3 regions of the Virgibacillus proomii genome follow, and region 3 is predicted to be linked to each of the others. Evidence: predicted binding sites of a transcription regulator. Region 3 holds the regulator's gene; each other region holds the start of a gene.
The links. The regulator LexA, encoded in region 3, represses DNA repair genes until DNA is damaged. The targets are predictions, from matches to a motif close to CGAACATATGTTCG.
Positions count from the first base shown of each region.

Region 1: the regulator LexA is predicted to act here: its motif matches at 3,921-3,934, upstream of BN1066_RS02085 (DNA repair exonuclease).
Region 2: the regulator LexA is predicted to act here: its motif matches at 6,105-6,118, upstream of BN1066_RS14855 (DNA polymerase IV).

Region 1 covers NZ_FUFN01000008.1:239,959-250,529, forward strand. Annotated here, with positions in the region: gene BN1066_RS02080 (ATP-binding protein) at 1-2,647, opposite strand, end outside; gene BN1066_RS02085 (DNA repair exonuclease) at 2,657-3,877, opposite strand; gene BN1066_RS02090 (ABC transporter permease) at 4,366-5,616, opposite strand; gene BN1066_RS02095 (ABC transporter ATP-binding protein) at 5,609-6,505, opposite strand; gene BN1066_RS02100 (helix-turn-helix transcriptional regulator) at 6,866-7,075, opposite strand; gene BN1066_RS02105 (YhzD family protein) at 7,224-7,409, shown strand; gene BN1066_RS02110 (enoyl-CoA hydratase) at 7,950-8,723, opposite strand; gene BN1066_RS02115 (YlbF/YmcA family competence regulator) at 9,181-9,528, opposite strand; gene BN1066_RS02120 (PucR family transcriptional regulator) at 9,690-10,571, shown strand, end outside.
Region 2 covers NZ_FUFN01000010.1:1,591,370-1,601,940, forward strand. Annotated here, with positions in the region: gene BN1066_RS14835 (ABC transporter ATP-binding protein) at 29-970, shown strand; gene BN1066_RS14840 (ABC transporter permease) at 973-1,725, shown strand; gene dpsA (dipicolinate synthase subunit DpsA) at 2,295-3,185, opposite strand; gene BN1066_RS14850 (aldo/keto reductase) at 3,606-4,538, shown strand; gene BN1066_RS14855 (DNA polymerase IV) at 4,836-6,086, opposite strand; gene BN1066_RS19965 (D-alanyl-D-alanine carboxypeptidase) at 6,799-6,954, shown strand; gene BN1066_RS14860 (sodium/glutamate symporter) at 7,337-8,746, shown strand; gene BN1066_RS14865 (cation:proton antiporter) at 8,921-10,123, shown strand; gene uraA (uracil permease) at 10,455-10,571, opposite strand, start outside.
Region 3 covers NZ_FUFN01000010.1:1,916,312-1,926,882, forward strand. Annotated here, with positions in the region: gene BN1066_RS16325 (hypothetical protein) at 417-665, shown strand; gene iolG (inositol 2-dehydrogenase) at 1,011-2,033, shown strand; gene BN1066_RS16335 (manganese catalase) at 2,339-3,199, shown strand; gene lexA (transcriptional repressor LexA) at 3,283-3,906, opposite strand; gene BN1066_RS16345 (YneB family resolvase-like protein) at 4,190-4,828, shown strand; gene BN1066_RS16350 (DUF896 domain-containing protein) at 5,199-5,435, shown strand; gene tkt (transketolase) at 5,553-7,556, shown strand; gene sirA (sporulation inhibitor of replication protein SirA) at 8,254-8,709, shown strand; gene BN1066_RS16365 (YneF family protein) at 8,755-8,976, shown strand; gene BN1066_RS16370 (cytochrome c biogenesis CcdA family protein) at 9,469-10,173, shown strand; gene BN1066_RS16375 (Na(+)/H(+) antiporter subunit B) at 10,239-10,571, shown strand, end outside.

The DNA.
Region 1 (10,571 bases), on a different contig from region 3:
CTAACGGTGAAAACACTTTTCTATAAGCCCCGATTGTTATTTTTTGAAAGAAATCGGATGTGCATTCTATTACTTTCGTTAAATACTTTTGTTGGTATGTACGTTTAGCCTGTTGAAGTATCTCCTTAGCAGTTTTAATAGTTGCCCAACGCTTTGCCAATCGATTGAAGACTTCCTTCTGCATTTCCATTTGATGTGCTGTCTCTGAAAGATCTTCTCTTTCTTCCATTGTAGCAAGCTCAGCTTGAACTGCTGCTAACGCTTGCCGCTTCTTTTCCAAACAATCCTCTAATTTAACTATCTCTGCTCGTAAATCCTCAAGTTTCTGATTTAATATAAAGGGTGTCGGTACTTGCTCCATATTCATTAACAAACTTCCATCAGGGAATAAAGAAGCAAGCTGCTCCGTTAATGTGTGAGCTTTTTCTTTTAGAAATAGCTGATGTTGCTTTTTCTTACCTTGTTCATAAAAAGCTTCTTCTCCATCAACTTTAGCAATTTGTAATAGCTGCTTCATTTCTTCTTCCAGTGGCTGCATTTTGAGCTTAGCTTGCTGTAATACCCGGTTATTTTCGTCTATATTTGCTTGATAATGGACAAGTTTATTCTTAGCTGCTTCATGTTTTTTAATCATGTCTTGAAGCCAGCTAATTTGTTCCGAAACGGATGTACTTGTCATTTCCCTATCTACTTTATGAAAAAACATCACTACATTAGCATGCATTTTTTCTAGTGTTTTCCTTATTTTATCATATATGAATTCATCTTCCAGAATTTTTTTATTCATATGCTGAAACGTTTTTAACCGATGAAACAAATCCGGCCAATATGCTGGTGCTACATGTGTTAAAAAAGGATAGCGCTCTTGTTCACTCATTATGCGTTCATCCATCTGCCTCATCTTTTCTAACAGATGAACCTGTTTTTCTTCCCATTTCAATGCATCAATATCAAGGGTTTTTAACCGCTCTTTCAAGGCCGCTATTTGCGTTCGATATTGCTCCTGTTGTTGTATATTATGGTCAATTCGAACGCGGTCTGCTTCTGACAGTTGCAGACCCGACCGTGTTTCTACTGCTTGACGAAAATATAAATCCATATCAGTAATGGTCTGCTTTTGCCATCTCCATTGTGCTATTCCCAAGAATGTGATCAACAGTGCAACGACTAAAAACAATTTTTCATTGGCAGCTAAACCGATCCCAACCATTAAGATCCCTATTAGGAAGGTCACCAAAGCGAATAAAAAAGCATTTTTTTGCTTTTTACGTTTGTTCATTTGCCACTCTGTTTCTCGTTTATCATACTTATGTTTAGCATCTCGTAAAAGAAATGTATGGTTCGCCTCATGCAATTGGTTACGCCATTCAGTCAATTGCTCATCAGTAACGAGCTTATCTTGCATTGCTTTACTTTCTTCAATTATCTTATTCCGTTCTCTACGATGCTGATTTTTTTCAATTTGTACTTGTTCCTGTTCAAAATCAAGGCTATCCATGTCCTCCTTCATTTGCTTCCAGGTTTTTTCTGTAAAAAGAGAAAGATTCATGGTAGTTAGCTCTTGCTGACTAATCGGCAGCTGTAACTCATGCAAGGACTTTTTTAGTTCGTCTCTCTGTTTTTCGATAGAAGTAGACAGCTTTGATGCTTCATCAGTATGTCGATCATATTCATCACTTTTACCAACTAATTCCTTTCCCTCCTGATAAATCGTATCTGCAACTAAGTCTTTTTCTATCTCTTTAAGCTCTCCCTGGTAACGCTCGTTATTATTTTGTAGAACTGCTATTTCACTTTTTAAAGGAAGCAGTTTTTCTTTCAATTTCTCCCAGCGATAAATACCATCTTCCGGAAAAAGTATACTATTCGGAAGCAAGTTTAGCTGTTTTGTTACTCCTTGATATTCCTGTAGGAGCGGCAATGCATGTTGTTGTTTTTCTAGCATCATTCGCTCATTACTGGCTGCTTTTAGTTCGTCTCGCGTTCGGTTCATTTCTTCTTCCAGCTTCTTTACCTGTACTTGCTTTTCTTCATAAGACCTTTCCAAGCGCTTCCATTTCTCCAAACGATCATTTATCTCAAGTAACTGATTTAACTGTTGATTAATCAACGGTTTCTTTCCAGTAGGTTTATATAATTCGGCTAATTTTTGATCCAACTGTTTTTCTACAGCATAAAGATTCGTCGCACCAGTTAATCCTATACCCAAAATCACCTCACCTAAATCATCTTCCTTCATTTCAGTAATGAGCTCTAAATCCTTTGCTGAAAATGAAAAAACAGATTGATATGTAGAAAGGGTCATTCCTTTTAGCCGTTCCTTTAACCAACTTTCCCCTTTTTGCCTTCCATCTGATATATAGCATAAAGCTTGACCATTACGCACCTCATGCAGTCGCTCAACAATAAATGTCTCTCCATCTATCGAAACTGTCAATCTTCCCCCCATTTTACCACTTGTTTTTGGACGGTAAAATTCACGCTGTTTCGGTGGAAGTCCAAATAACATAAACATGATAAATGTATACAAGGTTGACTTTCCAGATTCATTTTCTCCATATATATACATCGGATGTTTTGTGGAAAAATCAATCGTATAATCTACCCACTTACCAAAGCCAAAAATAGTAGCACGTTTAATAATCACGTTCTTCCCTCATTCCTTTAACAGCTCATGAACGATTAATTCCTTCGCAGCTTCCTTGATTTCATCTTCATTTTCGATTCGTTCTAAAAATTTTCTAGCCCGCTTATGTTGATATAGATCTGTGATGAATGGCTGAATTGATTGCTGTTCAGCTTCTCGAAGCAACTCACCAATAAAATGCTCACCTTCGTATAAAGTTGGATCAAATGTTGCTGCTTTCAATTGAATCGTATGCCGAAATAGATACTGCCAATTACTTGATTGGATTAAGGTCTCATTTACAATATCAACTACTTCTTCTATCCGCCCTTCGCTATCCCAATCGAGTAAACGCTTATCTGCACTCACCAAAAGTACTTCGATTAGTTGCGGGATGGAACCATTAATCTGTTGTAATTGCTGAAGTAAATGACCTTCGATATCGAAAACCGATTGACAAAGAGAAACATCAACAACAATTGAAGTGATTTGTATTGCTTGCAAAGGAAGAAATGTTAATCGGGATTTATCCTTGGTTAAGCGAACCAAATAACACCCCTTTTCTCCCACCTCTTTTCGATTACGCCCTTGCGTGTTTCCCGAATATACAATTGGTGGATATTCTTTTAAAATTTGTCGCTGATGAATGTGACCTAGTGCCCAATAGTCAAAATCTTTATTAGCCAGTTCAGTTATTTTGAATGGTGCATATGTATCATGATCTGTATTGCTTTGGACACTCCCATGCAGCATTGCAATATGGTATGGTACAGACGGATCGGTGATTTGATATTCAGCCGTTTTATTTTTAATGACAGCTCGGTTTTCATAGCTGAATCCGTAGATTCTTGCAAGCACTTCACCATTTTTTTCATATGTAACAGAGGATACCGTTTCGTTTTGAAAGATCACAACATTATTAGGATATGTCACAGGATGCGGATTAGCTTTGATATAGTCATGATTTCCATACGATAAAAAAACAGTTATATGATGCTGTTGAAGGCGTTCAAATGCACGCTTCAAGCGAATCTGCGCTTTTAAACTTTGTTGTTCATTATCAAATAAATCACCGACTAAAAGTACGAAATCAACCTGTTTATCAATCGCCATCCGTACTAGCTCATCAAGTGCTGTAAACGTACTTTCCCGAATCTCACGAAATATACTCTCAGGAGCGGTCGCTAATCCTTTAAAAGGGCTGTCCAAATGTAAATCTGCAGCATGAATAAACGTGATTTCCTTTGTCATGTTTACACCTCCAACTCTACATCATTTTAGCAAATCTGGTATTAGAATGCACGTTCGTATTACTGGATATGAAAAACAAAACATGAACGATTCCTTGCTTTTGGCAAGGTGACCGCCTGGCCTAGTTGCACTTATACCTCATACCTAATAATTTTCATTACGGAGATACATCTTCTACGATAAAATTTTTTTATCTGCTTTAACGTGAGAAATAATTTAGCTCTCGTCAACTCGCTGACAAAGATAAATCTCCCTGATAGTAAGAAAAAAGTTCGTTCACTATAGATAGCGGAAATTTTATTGAGTACAAGGCTTATAAATATAGGAATAGTTGGAAAATCATTTTGTTACTTTTCACGAATGCAACTACAGATCGTATTCACAAACGATTTACAACCCATTGAATCAATCTTTGCTTTTTAATATATCTTAAAAAGCCCTGCAAGTTAGCAGAGCTTTGAAAGGTAAATGAAACTCGTGAACTTCATTTATTTTTCTTTTTTCGATAAGGTAAGTGCTTTTTTGAAGTCTTTTAGAGAACTGGAACGTCCATACATTAAAACCCCGCCTCGATATACCTTTGATCCCAGAATAGCTAAGATGACAATCGTACCAATTAATAGACCAAGGGATAACGCAATCTCCCACATAGGAATATCCAACATGCCTACACGTAGAAACATAATGATCGGCGCAAAAAAAGGGATAAAGGATGTAATTTTAATAAAATCGGCTTCCGGTGTACTAAGTCCAAAAATAGCGATAAAAAACGCAATCATGAGCAAAAATGTCATTGGCATGATTAATTGTTGTGCATCTTCAATTCGACTTACTAAGGAACCTAACATCGCTGCAAGGGTTGCATACAGTAAATAGCCTAAGATAAAAAATACAATAGCGTATATATACACGGAAACAGAAGTTGTTCCAATACCAAATTCAGCGAATAATTCTTTCGTTTTGTCGTCCTTAGCAGAAATAAGTGCATAGCCGCCCCCTAAAAACAGCGCTATTTGAGTTATTCCTACAAGAGCAACACCAGTAATTTTGGCAAACATATGCGTTACAGGAGAAACGCTAGAAATAAGAATTTCCATGACACGAGATGATTTTTCCGTTGCTACATCGGTTGCAATCATATTACCATAAATAAGTACAGTCATATATAACAGAATCATCATAATGTTTACAATCCCACGCGCCTGATTTAGTTCCTCTTCTGTTTTAGCTGATTTATCTAATACTATCGTATCAAAAGCTACCGGAGCATTAATTTCCGCTAAAACACCAGCGTCAATATTTGCTTGCTTTGTTGCATAGACAACCTTTAATTGCTGTAGTTGTTGCTTCAGTGTCGTTTGCAATTCTGATTGAGTAATACTATTCGCATAATATGTAGCTTCAGGCAACTGCTTTTCATTCATCGATAAGACAATAAGAGCTTTGTATTCTTCTTCCTCGACTGCTTGTTTCGCTTCTTCTTCCGTTCCATCAAAACGAATGAGCTTGGTATCATCACTGGTTTGTTCCGCATTTTTCGATAATGGGGTATACAGTTCATTGGACTGGTCAATAACAGCAACTTGATCTACCTCACCATCAGAAAAAACATCAATAATTGTTTTTATATTTGTTAAAGCAAATATGAATGCTAGTGTGATAAGTGTAGTTATAATAAATGATTTTGACTTGATTCTTGTCATATATGTGTGACCTAAGATGATCCAAAACTTATTCATAGGAAGCACCTACTTTCGCTATAAAAATATCATTTAGAGACGGTTCTTCCAGTGCAAATTGTCGTACAAACCCTTTACCTTGGATTGCTGTAAAGATATCTTGTGAGACTGCTTCATTTTCGATTTGCAGATGGCAGCCTTCCATCACTGACTTATAAGCGGTAACGCCAGGAAAATCACGGAGAAAGTCAACTGGAAAATCTGCATAAACGACTAGGTTTTTCTTACCAAACGAACGCTTTATCTCCCGTAATGAACCTTGGACGACTTGCTTTCCTTTATGTAAAATACACAAATGTTCACATAATTCTTCTACATGTTCCATTCGATGGGAGGAAAATACAATCGATGTTCCTTTTTCCTTTAAGTCAATAACTGCTTCTTTCAACATTTCCACATTAACCGGATCCAGTCCGGAAAATGGTTCATCTAAGATTAATAGTTTTGGCTTATGAATGACTGCAGAAATAAATTGAATCTTTTGCTGATTTCCTTTGGATAACTCTTCTACCTTCTTATTCAAATACTCTGGAACTTGAAAGCGATCAAGCCATGCTTTTAATTCACTTACAGCCTCGCTTTTTCCCATCCCCCGCAATCTTCCTAAATAAGTAAGCTGTTCCTTTACTGTCAGTTTTGGATAAAGCCCCCTCTCTTCCGGAAGATAACCAATTAAATGACTTTTCTCATAATCAATCGCTTCACCTTCCCAAGTAATCTCACCAGATGTCTTATCTAATAAACCTAAAATCATGCGAAACGTCGTCGTCTTTCCCGCACCATTTCCACCAAGAAAGCCGAACATTTCCTTTTCTGGAATTTCTAAAGAAAGCCCGTTTACAGCTGTATGCGTACCAAACTGTTTTGTAACATCTTTCAGTCTTAGCATCTTTTCTCTCCTCTCTTAAATATTATTACGTAAAACAATCGAAGAAGTTTCATCATTCTTCTCTCATATGGGAAATAAAAATTGGTGATCGTGTATGCCAAATTATAACAAAACAAAAAGAGTTCTTAATAAAAAGAGACTGAAAGAGATACCGTCAAACAAGCTGACTACAAACCATGCTAATTTATACATAACCAGCATAGCATCCGAACCCTTGCTTTTGCTTGATTGTTTATCATATGATAACACTCATCGAATAAACGTTTTTTCATTCCAGTATAATGATTATTTAAAACCTATAATGTGAACAATGATTGCTGCGATTAATTCCATATTCCAGAAGAGTTTTCCAGAAAATCCTCACTTAACATTCTCATCTCCCTCAAAAATAAAAATATCTTCAATCTTGCAGTGAAAGGTTTGGGCTAATTTATGTGCGAGTACAAGTGACGGTTTATACCTCCCTTTTTCCAAGGAAATAATTGTCTGTCTCGATACGTTCACTTTTTGTGATAATTCTTCCTGTGTCATGCCAAATTCGATTCGTTTCTTACGGATAAGTGTTCTCATAGTCTCCCTGCTTTATAAAGTAAACTTTACGTAAAGTTTACTTTACTTCTAACGTATCTGTCAACAAGTAATTTAATTCAGCAAAGCACAGAGAAGGAATCTGAAAATAATTGTCGAATATATTAAGGTAAGTAAAGGAGGGACCAATGTGAGAAATTATACATTGACTGTATTTGATCGTTCAGGTGAAAAACTACTCGATGAAACATTTACCGCTGCTAATGACGAGGAAGCGAAGGAACTGGGGACTGCTAAGCTAGAAAAAGAAGGATATCTTGAGTATACTCATCGTTGTACAACACCAGATGCTAAGCTAATCTTATTTCATCGCTAATTATGAAATAATTGTTAATTACAACCCGCAACAGTGAAAATTTTTTCTTTTTTTCCTTGACTTATCAAAGCAGGTAGTGTGTTTTCTTAAAAAAAGAGCGATTTCCTCTCTTATAAGGTGGGGGAAACGCTAAGCTTATAAAGTAAACCCTTCATTCAGCGCTGATAAAAAGTAGAACAAAGGCTATCATCTCGACCGTCCTTGAAAAACCGTGATGAGTTGCTGTCGAAGCTTCCCTTGTCTTTGAAAAGGAACAGCATTTTTTCTGCATGCGATACTTATTTAAATCCTATCGATCCGAACAAATCGGAAATTTAGGAGCTGTTATTTCAACTTAGATTCCTGTATATTATCATCTATAATTCCTAAAGTGAGAGTCTTATTATATCCTTAGATACAGGATAAATTATATAGTTACGTTACCTATAATTCGCTTGATACAGCGCTTATACTCTGAGCATAAATTTCACTATCTATCTTAGCAATTTTATGGTTTTTACGTAAAACCGACTTTTCATTTGAAAAAGTCGGTTACTTTTTTTATTTCCCTTGAAACGCCGGCTGTCTTTTCTCTAAAAATGCTTGAACACCCTCTTTATGATCTTCTGTGTTTCGCAGCTTCCATTGTGCTTGTTTCTCTGCTTCCAAGTAATATTTTAATTCTCTTTCCTGATTCTTGTGGTACATGATTTTAGTTTCCAGCATCGATACAAGCGGTGCCGTCAACAGCTTATTTGCTAATTTAACGGCCTGTGGGACCACCCGTTCCTCCGTAAGCTGATCAACTAACCCGATTTTCTTTGCCCTTACTGCATCGACTTGCTCTAGACTCCAAATAAATTGTTTCGCCTGGTGAGTTCCTAGCCGCTCCTTTAATAGAAAATGCCCGCCGCCATCCGGAGCAAGACCGATACTGATAAATAACATTCCTAGCTTTGCATTTTCCTGAGCAACAACATAATCAGCCGTTAAAGCATAACTTAATCCCAATCCTGCCACAGATCCATGGATAGCAGAAATAACGATTTTGGGCATCATATAAAGTTTGCATGTAATCGCCCCAATTAAGTCCATAATGTCAGCAAAAAAATCATAATCTGATAAATCGGACATTATCGAGATATCTCCACCAGCGCAAAAAGCATTCCCTTCTCCGGAAATAATAACAACTTGATCTTCATTTTTTTCTATTTTTTCAACCGTATCCAACAAGTCCTTTAGCATTTCTATATGAAGTGCATTATAACGTTCAGGTCGATTAAAATGAATATAAGAAATGCCATCCTTACGTTGATAAATTACAGTCTCTCCCATAGTTGCCCCCCTCATTTTGTATTTTCTTGAAAATAAAATTTACAGTTTTACAACAGTCACTATATATAATTAATTCGATATTCATCCATAATATCCTGCTAAAGAAGTGTTCAAAAAGTCCGTAGAAAATGGCGGGACACCTTTTACGTTAGAATGGATAAAGAGTAATTTTATGTACAACGTATAAGTAAAACTAGAAAGACGCCTCGCCTCCTTAGGGTTTATCGCTGGCTAAATTTTCGTTTTTTATGTTAACTGATGCTTCAAATTATAAGCCTTCGTCACCAAAACCATGCGCTTTCGAACTTCTCTCCCCTTTCACACACTATCATAAAACCATTTTGTTCATTTGAAGCAGATAACCGTCTTAATACATATGTGAAACTCTAAACGACGTGCTTAACGCAAAAGAAAAACTGCAGTTAATAATTTACTGCAGTTGAATGAAAGCTATTAATTAATTCTGAGCTCCATAAAGCTCTTCCAAAGGCTTCGTTATAATACGGCTTATATCATTAATAACCATGTTTAATCGTTGTTCTTCTTCCATTAATTTAGCAATTCCTTGGTGTTGTTGGACTAATTCAACGACTTTTTTAGCTCTTTCTACCTCTTCTTCTGTAATCTCCTGTCCTTGCATTTGCTTTTCTTGTAAGGACATTTGAGTGTCTCGGAAATTATCAAACATCTGTTTCGCAGATGGCTCATTCATTACTGCATCATATGCATTTTTTAGACTTTTAAATTCTTCGCTTTCACGAATCGCTTTTTCTAAATCGTACGCACTATCATAAATATTAGGCACAACATATCCTCCTTCAAATTCTGACTCTTATTTACTATAACAAACGAAATCTTTTGTGTATACCGTTTCCTCCCTTAAAAAAGCAACTGATATTTTATTTTTTAAACTGATTTTTACTGGTATAATAAAGAAAACTACTTCGTTAAAAAGGAGTTTCCACCATGATTAATCAGCTTAAAAAAATTTTCCCCTCACTCGTAGTCGGAACAACAGAAATGATCCAATCCTCTTCTTTTTGCTGGTATATAATGGATAACGGTGAAAAAATCGGTATTCAAAAAGATGAATTAACTTCTAAGGATAAGAAACTTTTACAAACATTTTTAACCCCATATAAAGTACAATTACCACTTCCTTCAGAACAAGAGAGAAATTGGCAGCGTATTATTAATCAAACAGCTACAAATATAGATATTATAACTAAAACACCTTATCGTTTTGTCTATTTTACGATGAATGATGAGCAAATTGAACCAACTGTGTTTAAAGAATCAATCCAAGCGATGTTCGATTACCCGATACCAATGTTGTGGGAAAATGAACGGGAAGGAATGATCATTGAGGAACAACCGACAATCGTTGAAGAAAGCTTACCCTACCATCAAATGATTGATGTAATCATGAGTGATTTATACGTAAATGTCCATTTTTTTGTTGGTCCTTACTTAAACAACTATTACGATGCAAAAGATCAATACAATCGTATACTCACATATGCTAAAATTGCTCTATCCTACTCGAATAAACCAGTAATTAATTACCAGGATGCAATGCCATTTGTATTATTGGAACAAACGGATAATTCATTTCGTCATCACTTGATTCAAGTTACCCTTCAAGAGTTCGCAACCAAACAGGACTTTTTAAAGACGATACATACATTTTTAACATGCAACTTAAATATATCGGAAACTGCAAAAAAATTATTTATGCATCGAAACAGTTTACAATACCGAATTGATAAATTTATTGAAAAGACTGGTATTGACATCCGACAATTTCATCAAGCTGTTACTGTTTATTTTGCCCTTTTAGCCAACATG
Region 2 (10,571 bases), 320 kb from region 3:
GAGACAATTCAAAGAATGGAGGTATAGAATGGACGCTATTTCAATTAAAAAGCTAACAAAAACATATGCTGATAAGAAAAGTGCATTAAATGAATTTGACTTATCGGTGAAACAAGGAGAAATTTTTTCTTTATTAGGTTCAAATGGAGCAGGTAAAACAACATTAATCAATATCCTTACCACTTTTTTGAAGCCTACAACAGGAAATGTTCAAATACTAGGTAAAGATTTAGAAAATGAAACACAATTTATACGTTCCAATATAGCCTGTGTAGCACAACATGTTTCGACTGATGATAATCTTACCTTGAAGGAAAATATGCGATTTCAAGGTCGTTTATATGGGCTAGATAAGGAGAGAATGAAAAAACGTATGAATCAGTTAGTGGATATTTTCAACTTGTCTGACTATATAGATAAAAAAACGGAAGCTTTATCTGGTGGAATAAAACGTAGACTGGATATTGCCATGAGTATGATGTCATACCCAAAAATTTTGTTTTTAGATGAACCAACAGTTGGAATGGATATTCAATCGAGGCAAAGCATGTGGGAAATGTTGAAAAAAATAAAAAAAGGATTAGGAGTTACTATTTTTCTCACTACCCATTATTTAGAAGAAGCAGATATGTTAAGCGACACAATATGTTTTATCAAAGATGGGAAAAAAGTACTTCAAGATTCGCCAGCAAATCTTAAACGTTTTACAAGCAAAAATATAATCAGAATCATTACCACTGATATTCAAGACTCTAAAAAACTTGAAGAGCTGCTACTTCAAAAAGATTATGTCAAATATGTTACTGTTAATGATCGTTCCCTCGACATACAAGTGAATGATAGTCAACTCAATTTTTTAGATTTAAATTATTATGTACTTCGTTCAAAGATAAGTTTCGAGGGAATAGAAATTATCGAACCGACTCTTGATGATATTTTTCTTGAGATTATTGATGAAAGGAAAAATTAGTTATGGAAGTGCTTAATATCTTTTGGAAAAATGTAAAATGGCGTTTTCAAAATCCAGCCACGATTGTTATGAACATCATCCAGCCAATTGTTTGGTTATTACTTTTTAGTTCTATGTTTACCCCAGCAGAAAGTATTGGAAATGTAAATTACACTACATTTTTATTGCCTGGGTTGCTGGTTATGACTGTTTTAACAAGTGCTGGGGTAAGTTGTGGTATTGCCAATTATTATTTAAAAGGTGGTGGAAGTTTCTATAGAATTTATATTTCACCTGTCAAACGAAGTTCTATTGTATTAGGACAAGTTTTAGATGTAGAAGTACTATCATTTATTGGAATTGGAATTTTACTTCTCATTTCTATTCCATTTTCTGTAAGTATTGCTTCTGGGTTTTTAGGGTTTATTCTGATTCTACTTCTACTATTCTTATGTGTATTCTTTGTTGGGAGTTTATCTTATGCTCTAAGCTTTGTATTGCCTGATGAAAATGCTTTTATTGGTTTTGTGAATACTATTACACTCCCTTTGTTTTTCCTAAGTACTGCGATAATGCCTGTAGAGCAGTTGCCTGAATTCTTTCAGTTTGCGATAAAGTTCAATCCATTTTCATACGTGATTGATTGTTTAAGAACTTTGATAATTCAAAGTAATATTCAATGGTTTAATATACTATCAATTCTAATTATGCTAACTACTCTAAGTCTTGTATCCTTTACTTTGGCTGTATCTAAACTGAAAAAAGTACAGAAATAAAAGTAAAGTCATGTTTTACTTTTATTGATGAGTTTTAGATTCAAGATTCCATTCGCAACACTTTCCGTGATAAGGTCATTATATGCTCATGCTTCAATTGATGGTGTAAAAGCTAAAATGATACGTTAGTAGCATATAATTTACTACTCTTTTACCACTATGGAAAGCCAAAACATAAGAAAATATGTAAAGAAACGTGAAGTATCTACCGATAGTAACAATGCTCGAAAAGCCCATAGAATAGGGCTAAACGAGCATTTAAGAGATTTAAAAAGATAATCAGAAATTTATACTTTGTTTTATTCCAAAATATCTGCTTTTGCGGTTACGAACATGATCTAGAAAAATGGCTCTTAAATCCCCAATTCGTTCGGGCAAGGACAAGAGAGTCTGCTTGAATAGGCATCGCGATTTTTCAAGGACAGAGAAGCTAGGGAAGCGATACACCGCGATTTTTCAAGGACATCTGCGGATATAGCCTCTGATCTACGTTTTAAGGAGAAAATTGCCCCTTGGAATTTGTACGTTCCAAACAAGTGCTTTTCGCTTTTGTTCCAGGAAAGAAGACTCTATACGGATGAAGCTGAAACGTTCATTGACTCTAACAATACGCTTGCAATAATCTTTCCGGCTGTCTTAGGTGCTGTTTTCCCTGGTAATCCGAGTGCATGAATCGCTTGAATTCCCTCTTTTTTAGCAAAGGAAAAATCTACACCTCCAGGTTTAGAGGCAAGATCAATAATGACGGTAGAGGATGACATGTTAGAGATAAGTTCCTCATCGATCACCGGATATGGAATAGTGTTTACACAAATTGTCATTTCACTTATTATTGTATTTAAGTTCTGGAGTTTAACTGCTGTTAATCCCATCTCCGTAATACGTGCAATATCAGCTTGATTTCTCGCAACTACCGTTACATTGGCACCAACTGCGTCAAATAGCCGTGCTACCGTTTTCCCTACTCTGCCAAATCCCAAGATACATACATTTGCGTTATGAATCGTTTCATCCGTTGCTTTCATTGCGAGCTTCAAGGTTCCTTCTGCTGTAGGAATCGAATTATAAATAGCCACATCGTCACGTTCAAATATTTTTACTAATGTTCTCTTAGTGGCTGTACAAATATGCTGTAAATAATGATTAGCAGTACCTGTATAAATCGTGCAATGTTCTGGTGTACAGGAGATAATTTGTTCGGTAAGAAACAGAGCTTTATCCGAATAAGTTACTTCAACTTTTCCTTTTTCGTCTGTACCGCCAACTGGAAGAATGATCGCATCCAATAGCGAAAGATTCATATTTTCTAATTCTGTATGTTTAATATTGCTTTTCTCAAAAGATAAGTGGTCAAATCCAATTAAATAAAGATGCATGTCAGTAGTATCAGCCAGTAAATTTATTACATGTATGTACCTTGCATCTCCTCCCATAATCAGTACATGTTTTTTATTAGACATACTTACATCCCCTTTTTACAAAATAATAAAGTACCTCTACCTATTCATTCTATAATAATATTGCTGGAAGTATGAATGATTTTAACATAACGTGAATCTTCAATCAGCTAGAGGGGGACTTTTATACCTCACTGATTGTTAGTACCATAAAGGTATGACATAAAGACCTCTGAACAGAATCGGACATTTGACTTACAGTTGAATCGTCCACTTGTCCTCTTAGGTTTCATCTCGTAGCAGGGAAGGGCAGGTCTTGCTACCAGTTACATGTGGGATGAAAGTGATAAACAGTTGGCGTACTTACAATATATTTGCTTTCTTTTTTATAAACTGTTGGAATTATTTTGATTAAAGGGTTTATCAAACTTACAGTTCATGGTAAATTATAAGTACAATGATATTTGAAAGGAGATTTATTAAATGGGGAATTATGTTAAATTAGGGAAATCTGATATTTCTGTCTATCCAATTGGACTAGGTACGAATGCTGTTGGCGGTCATAATATTTACCCAGATATGCTAGATGAAGAACAGGGAAAGAATGTGGTTCGTACTGCATTAGAGCATGGAATTAATATGCTGGATACGGCGTTTATTTATGGTCCTAAACGTTCAGAAGAATTAATTGGTGAAGTTATTAAAGAGTATAAACGTGAAGATATTGTTCTTGCGACAAAAGGAGCACATAAATTTGTTGGTGATGAAGTTGTAATAGATAACTCACCAGCTTTTTTAAAACAGTCAGTAGAGGAAAGTCTTCGTCGTTTACAAACGGATTATATCGACCTATACTATATTCATTTTCCAGATGAAGATACGCCGAAGGATGAGGCAGTTGGGGCATTAAAAGAATTAAAAGATGAAGGAAAAATTCGTTCCATTGGAGTATCGAACTTTACATTAGAACAGCTGAAAGAAGCAAATAAAGATGGGTATGTTGATGTGCTGCAGGCTGAATATAATTTGCTAAAGCGCGATGCTGAAACTAGCTTCTTCCCTTATACAGAGAAGGAAAACATTGCCTTTATTCCCTATTTTCCTTTAGAATCAGGTCTGCTTGCGGGAAAATACAATAAAAATCAGACTTTTACTGATTTACGTGCAGATAATCCTAACTTCCAAGGTGAAAAGTTTCAGGAAAATCTCGCCAAAGTTGAAAAGTTAAAGCTATTTGCAGAGAAATATCATGCAGAAATTGCTCATGTTGTACTTGCTTGGTATTTTACTCATCCTTCTGTCGATGTCATTATCCCTGGAGCTAAACGACCAGAGCAGGTGGTTAGCAATATGCGTGCTGCAGAGATTCAACTCTCTGAAGAAGATGTACAGCTTATTAGCGATATTTTTTCTTAAGAATTCGATTTCGTTTCGTGGGGTATAAATCCTCACGAAACGTTTTACCATTGTATAGCATATTATATTCGTTTTTGCATGGGCATCGTCGTCTAGCTTAAGCGTTCAGCGACTAGTAAATTTCGATCTTCTTCCTGGTGATCAGTCAACATCGACTCGAATATAAAGGAAGACCGACTAAAAGCGGGCTTACCGCTCAGGCGTCGGCATACCCCCTGTTTTAGAGGCATGTTATCTTTAGAAGATCTCCAGTTTGTATGTTGTTAAACGAGTTCTTCTGACTTTTGTTCTATTTACCTATGCATAGTGTCCGCCAATTTTATGGCTTCTTTCGATGGTAATACCAGCATCGGTATAGCTGATAGCGCGAAGAAGAGAGGTAGAACCGTATTTAGAACGGATCGCGTCCATGGCATAACCAATATCATTTTTCTTAGCACGATCTTCAAATAGGCTAAGCTGAGTGTCTTGTTTTACATATAAATTTGTTAATGTTACATAAACTCTCCGGATGCTACTTACTCCATCATAAAATCGTAAAAACAAATCTAGACAAACGTGATACATATCCATGGTAATATTAGTAGGAAGGGAAATTGACTGAGAACGTGAAAATCCGCCTCCTGTTGCTTTTGAATAACCAATTCCTAATTGAATGGTTTTTCCTGCCATGTTAGCGGTTCTTGCTCTACGGCAAACTTCTTCACACAAATCAAGTATGCAAACTTTTGCTTCCGCTTTCGAATAATCACGTAGTAACGAGATACCGTGTCCAAATCCTTTTTGTTCTGTTTTTATAAAATTTCCTAGTACGGGACTTAAATCGATTCCCCAAGAATGCCAATACAATTGCTCGCCCATGATGCCAAAGCGTTTTTTTAAATAACGTAAATCAAAACGGGCTAACTGTTCTATTGTTACAATCCCCATTCTGTTCAAGTTCTTTTTCATTCTGCTGCCAATCCCCCACATTGCTTCTATAGGAAAAGGCCAGATTTTTTGTTGTACTTCTTCATAGGTGCATTCAGCGATACCTTGCTGCTTTGCATGGAGATCCATAACAACTTTAGCGAGAAATTTATTATCACCAATACCGATGGAACATGTAATTCCAAAGCATTCATAAATATCATTTTTAATTCGTCTAGCTACCTCTCGTCGATTGCCAAACAATTTTTGCAATCCATTGACCGTAACCCATACCTCATCAACGGAATAAGGGTGAATAGCTTCTTTAGGAACATATTGGTAAATTAATTTAGTTATTTCAGCTGATACCTTTAAATAATCTGCCATATGTGCTTGAACGATATAGAGATTTGGATCATCCGGCAGCTCAAAAAAACGGCTCACATTACTAATGCCGTATTTTTTCTTTAGTGCTGGGGAAGCGGCGAGTACAATGCTTCCCGATCTATTCGGATCTCCTACAACTGCTAGTAAATCCTTCATTGGATCTAATCCTAATTTCATTGCCTCTACACTGGCGTAGAAGGAACGCATATCGATACATAAGATATCGTTACGTGGATAGGGACTATAATCCATCATGAATCCTCCAATCAAAGAACGTATGTTCCTATTATATGCCGCTAGCAATGGGAATACTAGTGGAAATTTCTTCCTCAATAACCATTGTTAATGGGGAACAAATATTAGAAAGACTTGGCTTGTCGCCAAGTCTTTAGCGAAATCTGTAGTTTTTCTTATACGATAAAGTGAAACTTCATTCCGTGAAATGCTTTTTACACGGAATGTTAGTTGAACCAATCGGGCATTTAGGTGCCGTTTTCTCCCACTTAGACTCTTTTGTATCAATTTAGGACTTGAAGTGGGAAACTTACGGCCCTTACATGCGGGATAAATCCTAAAATTTTATACTTTCCTATAGTATAAAAAACAGTTTAAAAGAAATTTTCCATTTACAGAGGAGGAGAATGTGATCAAGCTATCAAGAAAGATAGCTAAAAATGGTGAAATGAAGGAAGAATGGATCGCCGTTTGGAGCTGACCGGATAAGCTTTAGCCGTGTTTCAACAGGCATTGAAGGAGTATGGTATTACATAGTTAAGAATAAACCGGTATGGACAAGTGCGTGATACTATAAAACTATTGTATAAAAATGCTTCGAGCGATTAGCTAAAATAATGATTCTGTTTATGAAGCCTATTAATAATACAATTGCTGAAGTACTTATAAAAGAAATGGTGAAAACGGTATATAGGGAAGGGAACTGGAAAAAGGGATTCATGTACTGGACATGAATCCTGATACAATGGTTATACGTGACGGTTCGGCGATATCCCATGTAAATTTAATACCAGCTTCAGAAATAACAAAGCTATTGTATACGATTCAACAAGCAGAATGGTTTTCTGCTTATAAATACTCGCTTCCACTTGTAGGAGCTGTTTAGCCGGATGGTTGGTGGTACGTTACAAAATCGTATGCAGCATGTAGCTGTACATCCAAAACAGGAACAATTGAGGGAGTAAGCGCATTATCAGGATACTTAAAAAAATGGTGAAAAATTAATTTTTTCCATTTGGATTAACAATTTACTGGATGAAGAAGGAAAAGATATAGAAGAAAAAAATTATAGATTTAGTAAATCATGTTGATGAACGGTAGAAAAAGGGTAGCTGCAGTATGACATATCGTTTGTAGATTCTCTTGGGAAGGGAGCGCGTCCCAAGAAGATGGGTTGAATTGAAGGCTTAGAACAAAACGCGTACGTTTTAACGGCAGCTATCAAGGGAAAAGCAATAGCAATAAAAAACAAAAAGGGGTTTTAGATAATGACAGCAAACCAAGTTGGATTTGCATTTTTATATTTAGCAGCATTTTTGCTAATTGGAAAGTGGATTCGAGTCCGAGTGACTTGGTTACAGAACTTATTTCTACCATCCTCGATTATAGGGGGATTTTTGGCATTAATTCTTGGACCACAAGTGTTAGGAAAGATTTTAAGTAATTTCGTTTCTAAAGATTCCTTCTGGGTTAATGGAATATTTCCAGAGCAAGTGACAGTGGTATGGAGTGAATTACCAGGGCTATTAATCAATGTCGTGTTTGCCGCTTTATTTTTAGGTGCAACGATCCCCGGGTTAAGGAAAATATGGGATTACGGTGGTCCACAATTGGCTTTCGGCTGGACAATTGGGTGGGGACAGTATGTTATTGGGATTTTACTTTCGTTACTCGTGTTAAGTCCAGTATTTGGTATGCCTCCTTTAGTCGGTGCATTAATTGAAGTTGCTTTTGAAGGTGGACATGGAACAGCCGCTGGTTTAGCAGGGACTTTTAAAGAAATAGGATTTGCTGACGGATATGATTTATCTGTCGGTTTAGCTACAGTAGGGATTTTAACAGGAGTAATTGTCGGGATTATATTAATTAATTGGGCAGTCAGAAGAGAAAAAACAAGTGTGATTAAAGATGTAAAAGGTTTCTCTGATTTAAGAAAGCAAGGAATCATGGAATTCGAAAATAGAGATCCAGCAGCCAAAATGACAGTTCGCCCCGAATCGATTGAGCCGCTCTCATTACATTTTGCAATCGTCGGCCTCGCTGTACTGGTTGGTTATCTGCTTTTACAGTTTTTGATTTGGTTAGAATCTGTGACTGTTGGTAATTTTATAGATATTCGTTTTATGACATATATTCCTTTATTTCCATTGGCAATGATTGGCGGGATTTTTGTTCAGGTTTTCTTTAATAAAATAGATAATGCAAGAATTATTGATCGCAATATGATTAATCGAATTCAAGGATTTGCTTTAGATATTTTAATATTAACCGCTATCGGTACCGTATCGATTGATGTCATAGGTGATTATATGATCCCATTTATCTTGTTAGCTACTGCAGGCCTTCTGTGGAACGTAGTTGGCTTTTTAGTGTTAGCACCGAGGATCATTCCTTCCTATTGGTTTGAACGAGGTATTGGTGACTTTGGGCAATCAACAGGCATTACTGCTACAGGTTTATTATTAATGCGAATTGTCGATCCTAAAGGTGATACACCAGCTTTTGAGGGATTTGGTTATAAACAGCTAGTTTATGAACCCTTTCTTGGTGGAGGACTAGTAACGGCATTATCGGTGCCGCTAATTTATCAATTTGGAGCAATTCCGTTTTTAATTTTTGCCATGATTATGTGCTTAATCGGAGTCCTCGTAGGATTGCTGCATTTTGGGAAAAAATAATTATCTCATGGGTGTTCAAAAAAGGAGTAAAACGAATCGGTAAAGTTTGTAGGCAGGCAGTGAGCTTTCGAGCAGTAGCAGGCGTGCATTTAAACAAAGGGCTGCCAGAAACGAGTGAATATGAAACAGGTGTGTTTGCTTAACTTTTGAACAGCTTGAAGGGGTGAAGGCTTTTTGAATGAATATCATCTTCTTCTATTATTAGCAATAGGGTACCTTGTTTTTGCCATTGATAAAAAACAAACGTATTTTCCAGTTCCAGTAGTACTTGTAATAATTGGTATTCTTCTGTCGGTAATCCCGTTTTTTTATGATGTCATGATTACAAAAGAAATGTTGTTTACATTTTTTCTTCCGGCTTTGTTATTTATTTCAGCTTATCAATTTTCAAGCAAAGCATGGCAGAGAAGCAAGTATATCATTATAACTTTAGGTACGATTGGGTTATTTTTAACGGTAGGGCTGCTCGGGATATTCATCTACACAGTAGCAAACTGGTTTGTACCGCTATCTCTTTTAGCTGCCTTACTGATAGCAGCTGTATTAGCACCTACCGATCCGGTGTCAGTGGTTGCTATTTTAAAACAAGCTTCTCGAGATGAGGAAATATCTGAGATAGTCGAGGGCGAATCCATGCTTAATGATGGAACGAGCATTGTTGTGTTAGGTGTATTATTACAGATGTATACACAGAATACAGGGTTTAACTTTATTGAATTTGTGAACGAGTTTTTACTTGTTTCATTTGGTGGGGCGGCAATTGGTATTTTATTCGGTTGGATTATGAGTAAGGCAATTTACTATACGGATCATTGGCAATACCAAGTAATGCTTAGCATTATTGTAGCCTATGGGAGCTTTTATTTAGGAGAGCTCATTGGGGTTTCAGGTGTACTATCAACGATTACTGCTGGCATGATGCTGTCGTATGAATTTGGGAAAACCATAGAAGAAAAGGAATTTCGCAGACAATTAGATGGTTTTTGGGGGATTGTAGAACCTACTATCTTATCAATCATTTTTTTGCTGATTGGTATTCAAGCAGCAACATACCTCACTTTTTCAGAATGGTTATTTGCGATTGCCATTTTTATCGGAACACTGTTGGTTAGATTTATTGTTATTATCATAATTACACAACTTCAGCCGACATGGAAAAAAACAATTTCTGTAAAAGATTGCGGCATTATAACATGGGCAGGAATTAAAGGAACGATGTCAATTGCTCTAGTGCTTGGATTAAAGGCAACTTTAGGAAATGATGAGATGTTGTTATTCGCTCTTATTTTTGTAACTATTTTACTATCACTTGTCGTTCAAAGCGCAGGTGTTTATCCGATGATGAAAAAATTGCAGCAAAAAGAAAAAAGAGTATAATCCATATAAAAAACTCCACTGTTACTCAAAAGTGGAGTTTTTTACTTGTTTGGAGATTACTTTTTTGAAACTAACTTCATCTAGCTTATGTGCTCAAGCTGTAATAAACTTCAAACATCTTACTACGATTTGTCTAATAGAAGATAAAAAGGAAGTCTACGTGGGAGATAACGACATCTAAATCTCCATTTGCTAACAAATATTTAGGGTGAAAACAGTTTCACTTTATCTTCCCGATTTGAGTGCTTCTAGCTTTTGTTCCACTATAGGAAAGTATAAAATTTTAGGGTTTATCGTATAAAAAAAGATATCTTTCTAACAATGTAAGAGGTTAATCTTCGTTAGACAGTTTTAAGACATCTAAAATCTTAAAGAATAAGCTAAGCATGATAGCAATTACTGTCGCTAACCCCATTCCTGATAATTGAGCAGTACCGATTTGCACGGT
Region 3 (10,571 bases):
TTATTCAGGACTTGGGTTGATCTACTCCTTCATGAAGAAGAATTTCATGGAATAAAGCTTATTCTTTACAAACAAAGTTTTTCTTTTATTGGAAAGTAACTAATTATTCGAGATCAAAATAATTGTATGTATAAGCTGGAATAAGATTATTGTGGTGTGGAGTACAAGCTCTTTGTCTTTTTGATATTAATAAAATATTTACAGGGGCAGTGGATTATTTCCACTCTCTTATAAACTGCTTGATTAACTGAAAAAACAATACATTTATTTTTTGGTTTGACCGTTCACGACGACGAACAGCGTTAGGAAATTCAGTATTATTTCTCTCACGCTCTTGTTTAATTCAAAATTTTTATGCATAAGAAAGAAATTGCTTTCATTTTATCGTATTATAGAAGAGAGGGGAGGTGTCCGTATTGAAAAAATATTATATAACATTTATTATGAACGATGGCTCAGAAATAGCAATTGAAGAAGAAAGAGAAAGTAAAAATGACTTTTTCTTTAGTTTAAAACGATATGATTCTAAATGGTATAAAAGTAGTAATACAATTATTAATTTAGATAATGTAAATAGTATTGTTCTACAATCCGAGATGGAAAAAAATCAACCTCAAAAAGATAATGAAGCTAACTCAAAAGCTTTAAGAAGCACAGTTTGGTGACAGTTTAGTTTCCATCCTTAGGAGCAAGAATACGTGAAAACGACATATTTTCACTATTGTTGCTCCTGTGAAAAGGATGTTTGTATGTAAATACGTAAATGATTATTTGAAGTGCAGTGGCTGCCTTATTAAAGTCGGACCACCTTTATACGTTGCTTGCAATCTTTAAAATTTGAAATAGATTGGGTAAGTGCTCTAAAATAGTTAAGCGCTTTATCCACCGCTTATAATCACAAACAATTCTGTCTATCCAATTCCTGCTAAACTATTTTTTTTGAAATCAAAGGAAAGCGCTTAACCGAGGAGTATTCTTAAAAAGGAAAGACCTAGGGGGAGAATAGAAAAATGAAGAAAATTACTGTTGGCGTGATTGGAGCGGGAAGAATTGGTCAATTACATGCCAATAATTTATTACGATCTGATGTTTATGAATTAAAGATATTAGCTGATGTTTATACAGATCATTTAAAAGAAACAAACTTCGCAAAAAATATTCAGAATATTACCAATGATGTTGAAGTTATTTTTGAAGATCCTGATATTGACGCTGTGTTTATTTGTTCTTCTACAGATACACATGTGGATTATATTAAACGTGCTGCAAGATGTAATAAACATGTTTTTTGTGAGAAGCCGATTAGTTTAGATGTTGTTTTAACCAAAGAGGCACTAAAAGTCGTTCATCAATGTGGTGTGAAACTTCAAGTTGGTTTTAATCGTCGTTTTGATAAACACTTTCGCTCCGTTCGTAAACTGATCCAAGAAGATAAAATTGGTAAATTACATGTTGTGAAAATTACTTCTCGTGACCCGCAAATCCCTCCAGAATCCTATATAAAACGTTCAGGAGGAATGTTTAGGGATATGACGATACATGATTTTGATATGGTTCGGTATTTAACGGGTAGTGAGGTAGCTGAAGTTCATGTGAAAGCTGCAAATTTAATTGATCCGGTATTTTCTAAATATGATGATGTCGATACTGCAATTATTACACTCATTCTGCATAATGGAGCCATGGCTGTAATTGATAGTTCTCGTCAGGCTGTTTATGGATATGATCAACGTATTGAGGTGTTTGGCAGTAATGGAGCTATTGAAGTAGACAACGAAGTGGAGACAAATATAAAAGTCTCGACAAAAAATTCTATTTCTATTAATCATCCAAAATTATTTTTTCTTGAACGGTATAGGGATACTTATATTGCGGAAATAAATGAATTTGCACATGTAATCGATAATAAAGCTGAACTTTCATGTAGCGGTGAAGACAGTTATCAAGCTGAATTACTAGCTATGGCAGCTTATAAATCATGGAAAGAAAATAGAACTATATCCATGTCTGAAATACTTGAGGTTTATACATAACATCATGTTTAGACATTACAATAGATAGATAATAAAATTTGTCTAACAAGCTCTAGTATGCAGTTCAAAAAAAGTTATTTCAAAATTATTATAAAAACTAACGAAACATTTATCATTATTATCTACTATAAAGTAGCTGAAGCAGGGCAGGATTAAACAATTACAATAATTAATTTTAAATGAACTGGGATATGGACAAACCAATGTAATAGGTATCTCTTAATAAAAAGAAACATAGGACAAACTACTTCCTACATAGGCTAGTTAATGTAACGTAACCAACAAACAAAGAGTAGGTGAGTTATTTGTTTTATCATGTGAAGGAATTACAGTATCATGCTAAACCAGAGCGACCAGATCCGGTATATGCAAAAAAGTTACAGGAAATACTCGGGGGACAGTTTGGCGAGATTTCAGTAATGATGCAGTATTTATTTCAAGGATGGAATATACGTGGTAATGGAAAATACAAGGATTTATTAATGGATACAGGTACAGAAGAAATCGCACACGTAGAAATGATTGCAACAATGATAGCTAGATTATTAGATGGAGCGCCAGATGTCGAATTGGAAGACGCTGCTAAAGACCCGATTATTGCTGCAATCCTTGGTGGATCGAATCCACAGCATGCGATCGTTTCCGGACTCGGAGCAATGCCAGGAGATAGTGTTGGAAACCGCTGGACAGCAGATTATATCATTGCCAGTGGAAATTTACTAGCTGATTTTAGGGCAAACTTGAATGCTGAATCACAAGGACGCCTCCAAGTAGCTCGATTATATGAGATGACCAATGATCGCGGGGTAAGAGATATGCTTTCGTGGTTATTGGCAAGAGATACCATGCATCAAAACCAATGGTACGCAGCGATTTGTGAATTAGAAGAGAAGGAAAACATTGTAGTACCAAGTACATTTCCTCGGGAGTTAGAAAAGCAGCAAGTATCTTATACACTTTTCAATTTTTCCCAAGGAGAAGCAAGTGCAACAGGAAGGTGGGCACATGGCAGAAGTATGGACGGGTATGGAAACTTTAATTATATTGACAAGCCAATTGCTTTTGGAGAAGTACCGCATCTAAAGCCGGCTCCAAAATATATTTATAATACCCCTTTATGGGCTTTAAGAACATCGGATGACTCACCTGATCCGAATATGAAATAATTCATAGCTTTCGTTAAATGAAAAAATTTTTACTTTTCGTATTTGAAAGCTAACCTAGAAAAAAACTGCCTTTTGGCAGTTTTTTAATGAATATTTCTATATAAGCCTATCACTTTACCTAAAATCGTAACTTCTTTATAGATTAAAGGATCCATCATCGAATTTTCAGGTTGTAGACGAAAATGATCTTTTTCTTTAAAGAAACGCTTAACAGTTGCTTCATTTTCCGTGGTCATGGCAACGACGATATCCCCATTTTCAGCAATGTTTTGTTGCTTCACAATTACCATATCGCCATCTAAAATACCTGCTTCTATCATACTTTCCCCTTCAATTACTAAAACAAACAGATTATCATCAGGGCTCGAACTATTTGCTGGTATTGGCAAAAATTCTTCAATATTCTCCACTGCAGTAATAGGTAAACCAGCAGTAACTTTTCCAATTACTGGAACGTAACGTGCTTCTTCCTTGTGAATCGAAGCATCTTCACCTAAATCTAGTATTTCAATTGCTCTTGGCTTGGTAGGATCTCTTCTGATATAGCCTTTATCTTCAAGCCTTGCTAAGTGACCGTGAACAGTTGAACTCGACGCTAAGCCAACTGCTTTCGCAATTTCACGGACAGACGGTGGATAACCTTTATTCATAACTTCTTCTTTAATATAATCTAAAATCATTTGCTGTCTTTTGGAGAGTTTAGTCATGTATCTATCACCTCGCACATAGAATTAATTAATCTTAGTTTACCATTAGAAAATAAGTTACGCAAACATTCGTTCGAAAAAACACTTGACAAGATCATACGTTCGTGACATACTTTGATTAAACACGCGAACAAGAGTTCTGTTATAGAATAAGGAGGCCATTATCATGTTTCAAAAACTAACGAAAACAGATGTATTTTATCTTGTAGGTTTTGCATTTACATTAGGTTTCTTATATTATTCTATTATGATTAGTTAATTTGTAAAAAAGGAGTTTAAGAAAGTGAGAGCAGTTATCTACTGTCGTGTGAGTACAGATAAACAAACACAAGAGACATCACTTGAAAGGCAAAAGCAGGAGTTAATAGAGTTAGCAGCGAATCACCAATTTACCATAGTAGAATGCATTCAAGAGCAGGAGAGTGGATACAGCATTGAACGTGAAGGAATCTTTCAACTGCTCGATTTATTTTCTGATAAAAAAGCAGATTGTTTACTTATTCAAGATGAAACAAGACTAGGGAGAGGAAATACAAAAATCGCACTGTTTCATCAATTACATAAACTAAATATTCCAATCTATACTTCCTATCATAATGGGAAATTAGAGTTATCGGAGGCAGATTCCATGGTACTGCAAATTGTTGGAATTGTAGAGGAGTATCAACGAAAAATACATAATGCCAAAATAAAACGTGGAATGAAAAGAGCAATTGAATCAGGATACGATCCAAGTAAAAATCTTTCCAACCAACATAAAGCTCCCGGAAGAGAAAGAAAGGACTTTCCAATAGGAGAAGTCATCCGGCTTAGACAAAATAATTTAACATTTGCGGAAATCGCCTCTACTTTGACTGGATTAGGTTATCCAGTATCAAAGGCAACTGTACATCGAAGATATCAAGAATACCAAAATACTTGAATATCCCATATATTATCAGTAAGATAGATGGATGAGAATTTAATTTTAGTTCTTGTCATTTTATTTTATTGTTGATTATGATTGTAAATAGATCTTGCTAGTGCATGTTCAAAAAGAGGAGAAATAGACCTGCAAAGTTCAAGGGACAGTCTCCATTAACGCAGTATCACCTGAGGTGCTAGAAACAAGCCAATTAAAAACCTTGGTCTCAGGTAAAAGCTAGACATACTTCACCCCAGAGTACTCGGGTTCCTATCTAAATCTAACGTATGTGTTAGGTTTTTTGAACATCCTCTACTAGCAGAAACCTTTAAATATACGACTATTATAGTATCATATGCTATTGCTAATTTAGTAGGGAGGAATATCAATGCTTTCAAAAGCAAAAATTGAGCGAATTAATCAGTTAGCACGAAAAGCAAAAACAGATGGTCTTACAATTAAAGAACAAAATGAGCAGAAAAAATTAAGACATGAATATTTACAAGGTGTCAGAGCCTCATTTAAGAACCACTTTAAATCAATGAAAGTAGTTGACCCTGAGGGGAATGATGTGACACCTGAAAAAGTAAAAGCTCTGCAAAAAAAGTATAATAATGGTTTTTAGAAGATGTACAGACCTACTTGGTTATAAGTGTATGATTTCACTTGTAGCAAAGTAGGTTTCGTTATAGAATGGATAGAGGGTGAAAACAGCTTTAAATATGAAAGGAGACACAACTATATGTCAAATGAGATTGAACAAAAATCAATTAATACGATACGAACTTTGTCTATTGATGCTATCGAACATGCAAATTCAGGTCATCCGGGACTTCCGATGGGAGCTGCACCGATGGCTTACACCTTATGGACAGATTTTATGAACCATAATCCAAAGCATTCCAAATGGTTTAACCGTGATCGTTTTATCCTGTCAGCTGGTCATGGATCGATGTTACTATATAGTCTACTACATTTATCAGGATACGATGTTACAATAGATGATTTAAAATCTTTCCGTCAATGGGGATCGAAAACACCTGGTCATCCAGAGGTTCATCATACAGATGGAGTGGAAGCTACGACCGGGCCATTAGGACAAGGTATTGCTATGGCAGTGGGTATGGCAATGGCAGAAGCTCATCTTGCAGCAAAATTTAACAAGGATGACTTAGAGGTTGTTGATCATTATACGTATGCATTAGTTAGTGATGGAGATTTAATGGAAGGTATTTCACATGAAGCGGCATCACTAGCAGGTCATTTAGGTTTAGGAAAATTGATAGCTCTTTATGATTCTAATGACATTTCACTTGATGGTGACCTTCATCGTTCATTCTCAGAAAATACCGAACAGCGTTTTAAAGCATATGGTTGGCAAGTACTAACTGTAAAAGATGGAAACGACGTAGATTCAATTCGGGAAGCAATCAAAACTGCTCAAGAAAATACCGAGCAACCGACATTGATTGAGGTAAAAACGATAATTGGTTACGGATCACCAAACAAATCCGCTTCCTCTGCTTCTCACGGTTCTCCACTTGGTAAAGATGAAGTGAAGTTAACCAAAGAATTTTATAAATGGACACATGAAGACTTCTATGTTCCAGAAGAAGTATACGAAGACTTTAATGAAAAGATTGTTAAAAAAGGACAAGCATTAGAAAAAGAATGGAATGAGATTTTAACTAAGTATAAAGAAAAGTATCCAGAATTAGCAAGAGAATTGGAACTAGCAATAAATAATGAACTGCCTGAAGGTTGGGATAAGGAACTGCCACAATTTGATCCGGAAGAAGCTGCACTTGCTACAAGAGCATCTTCAGGTAAAGTTTTGAATGCTATTGCTAAAGCTGTGCCTAACTTCTTTGGGGGTAGCGCTGACTTAGCTGGATCTAATAAAACAACGATTAATGATGAAGATGATTTCTCCCGTCAGAATTATGCCGGTAGAAATATTTGGTTTGGGGTACGTGAACATGCAATGGGGGCTGCATTAAACGGTATGGCATTACATGGAGGATTACGCGTTTATGGTGGAACATTCTTCGTATTTAGCGATTATTTGCGTCCTTCCATTCGACTAGCTGCATTAATGAAAACGCCTGTAACTTATGTATTAACACATGATTCCATTGCAGTAGGAGAAGATGGTCCAACTCATGAACCAATTGAACATCTGGCTTCATTAAGAGCTCTGCCAGGGTTATCACTTATTAGACCAGCAGACGGTAATGAAACACAAGCTGCTTGGCGTTTAGCATTAGAATCTAAAGATAAACCAACAGCACTTGTGCTAAGCAGGCAGAACTTACCAACTCTATCAGGGACGAAAGAGCATGCTTATGAAGGTGTTAAAAAAGGTGCATACATTATTAGTGATGCTGAAAAAGAAATACCAGATGCAATATTGTTAGCAACTGGTTCTGAAGTACAATTAGCTGTTCGTGCACAAGCAGTGCTTAAAGAAAAAAATATCGATGTACGCGTTGTTAGCATACCATCCTGGGATCGTTTTAATGCTCAAGATGAGAGTTACAAAACAAAAGTTCTTCCTCCTGAAGTTAAAAATCGAGTTGCTATTGAAATGGCTGCTCCATTCGGCTGGGAACGTTATGTTGGCGAGCATGGTAAAATAATCGGTATCCATACATTTGGAGCTTCCGCAAAAGGTGAAAAAGTGATAGAAGAATATGGATTTACTGTAGAGAATGTGGTGAAGCATGTGGAATCACTAATAAAATAAAAAAAAGAATGGTCTAGTTTTAGGCCATTCTTTTTTTGCTCTATAGGAAAGTATAAAACTTTAGGCTTTATCCCGCATGTAAGGTGCCGTAAGTTTCCCACTTCAAGTCCTGAATTGATACAAAAGAGTCTAAGTGGGAGAAAACGGCCTAAATGCCCGATTGGTTCAAGGGCCTTTAGGTCATACCCTTGTGGTACTAACATTCCGTGTAAAAAGCATTCCACGGAATAAAGTTTCACTTTATCGTATAAGAAAAACGATAGCTTTCGTCATAAAGACTTGGCTACAAGCCAAGTTTTTCTAAGTGGAGAAGTTAAAACATAGGCTGGGCTACCGGTACGGACTTTTCGTTTGTGCTATTAACCTATAAAAATTTGTCTACAGCAATACTTCGACAAAAGAAGTGGTTAATTTTTTTATAATGTGACAGTTTTTTAATCATAGAATCTGTATAATAGTTTTTACTCTATCCCATATTAAAAGAGAAAACCACTACTCTTTTCGTATGTTATTTGGAGAGAAAGTAGGGGCGATTAATGACCACTATTAGAAGACGGATTGGAGCAATAAATTGTTGGAGAGAATTTTTAAACATCTTCACGTAAAGTTACGAAAGAAAAGTAACTTCCAATATAAGATAAGGGTGAAGTGTCTAAATGGTCATGTAAAGGGATTATTAATGGAGGAGGTAAAGGCGATGTATACGTATTCTATTTATTGGTTAACTGAAGAAGTGGCGATTCGTTATTTTCACAAGAGCGGGTTGTTATATCGATTTTTAAAAGAATATATAAAGCAGCCTAATCGGATAGATTTAAGAAAACAATTTGAATATATTACGTATCGTTTTTGTCGTGAAGAGATTGTAGCATATATGAAACAACAAAAACGTATAAATTGCATCGATTATATCGACAAACGAAATATGAAACTATATAATAGAGAAGCGTTTATTACTTTACATATTGATGAGAGACAGTTAAAATTTCGATGCGAAACCTTGGAAGATGCTGAGGAGTTACTATTTCCATTGTTACGTAGATATGAACCAATGCTTTTTATAGTTGGTGAAAATATATGTAATTTTGGCTGGATAACTCCATTTCTAAAATACAGGCAAACGGAAGAAGAAGTATTGTTTTCTTTTCGTTGATTTACTATACTGTATAAGAGACAACACGAAGGAGGAAAGCTTTTCATGGAGACGATTTGGGTCGTATTAATTGCTGTAGCAGCGTTAATAATTGGTGTTGCTCTTGGATTTTTTCTTGCCAGAAAATATATGATGAGCTATTTAAAAAAGAATCCACCGATTAATGAGCAAATGCTACGAACTTTAATGATGCAAATGGGACAAAAACCATCCAAAAAGAAAATCAATCAAATGATGCGTGCAATGAACAACCAAGCTGATAAGTAAGCACTTATTGATATATTTCGTAGTGTTTATAACTTGCAAAGACTCACCCCTTACTTCACAATAGTAGGGGGTCTTCTAATGGTTATTTACCTGTATCTAGGCTTTCTAAAATTCCCACTTCAAGAATTATAAATACGAGAACGCTTAATTAAGAGTACCTAATTCGTTCGGTTAACGGGACAAGGGTATGCTCCCGAAAGTAATACATCGCAATTTTCAAAGACAAGTAAGGATTTTTGAAAAGGTATCGCATGAAGAAAAAGTGTGGCTCTTTGTTAAGAACGCCTGAAATTTTAGCCTTTGTTCTATTTCTTATCAGTAAAGGTTATGGGAGGAATCCACTGAATGAATTTTTACTTTAATCGATCGACGGAATTTTCATAATAGTTAAGTTAACGTTATGAAAGCCTTTCACTTTTTTGTCAACTATTAATAACATAAAGACAATTCTGTCTGATACAATGTACAGTAAATATAAAAAGGAGGTATATCGTGTCAGAGATCAATATATTTCTTGCTTTCGGTGCAGGCTTTCTGTCATTTATTTCACCCTGTGTTTTGCCTTTGTACCCAGCTTTTCTATCTTACATTACCGGAATGAGTGTAAGCGAATTAAAAGATGATAATAAAATGTTAAATGCAAAGAGTATATTACATACTGTCTTCTTTTTACTGGGGTTTTCTGCAGTCTTCATTATGATGGGCTTTGCAAGCTCTGGAATATCTCAATTCTTATTGGTGAACAAAGATATCATACGACAAATTGGTGCAATTGTTATCATCTTTTTTGGACTCGTTATTGTTGGTATCTTGAACTTTGATTTTTTAATGAAAGATAGAAAAATTACATTTAAAAATCGTCCTGCAGGATTTCTAGGTACTTTTATTATCGGACTAGCCTTTTCACTAGGATGGACTCCTTGTACCGGACCAATCCTAATGGTTGTTTTATCATTAGCTGCTACTGAACCAAATACCGGAATGGTTATGATGATTAGCTATATACTTGGGTTCTCTATTCCGTTTTTTATTTTATCCTTTTTTATTGGTAAGCTGAATTGGATTAAAAAACATAGTTTAAAACTAATAAAAATCGGCGGATATGTCATGATTTTTATGGGGATTGCTTTATTCTTTGATTGGATGACAGCTTTAACTTCATATTTAGCAGGATTGTTTGGGTTTTACGGCTTCTAATGGATTTTTCTCCTGTCTTATATTAAAATAAAGACTATATATGCTATATAAAGGGGCAATACATTATGTACAAATACAAAACAAATGATCTTATTTTACGAACGACCGCATCACTAATTGCCTTTATTTTATTGGGATTTGCTGTTTATTTATTATTAGCTGGACACAACTCTCCAGGTGGAGGATTTGTCGGCGGTTTAATGACATCAGGAGCTATTTTATTAATGAATATGGCTTATGGATTTGAAACTGTAAAAAAAGTATTACCGATTAATTTTGTTAAATTAATTCCAATTGGTCTTGCCGTTGCTGCTGCCACAAGTGCCGGGGCATTTTTATTTAAGCAGCCATTTTTATCTCATACCTTTGGTTACATTCACATTCCGATATTCGGTGAA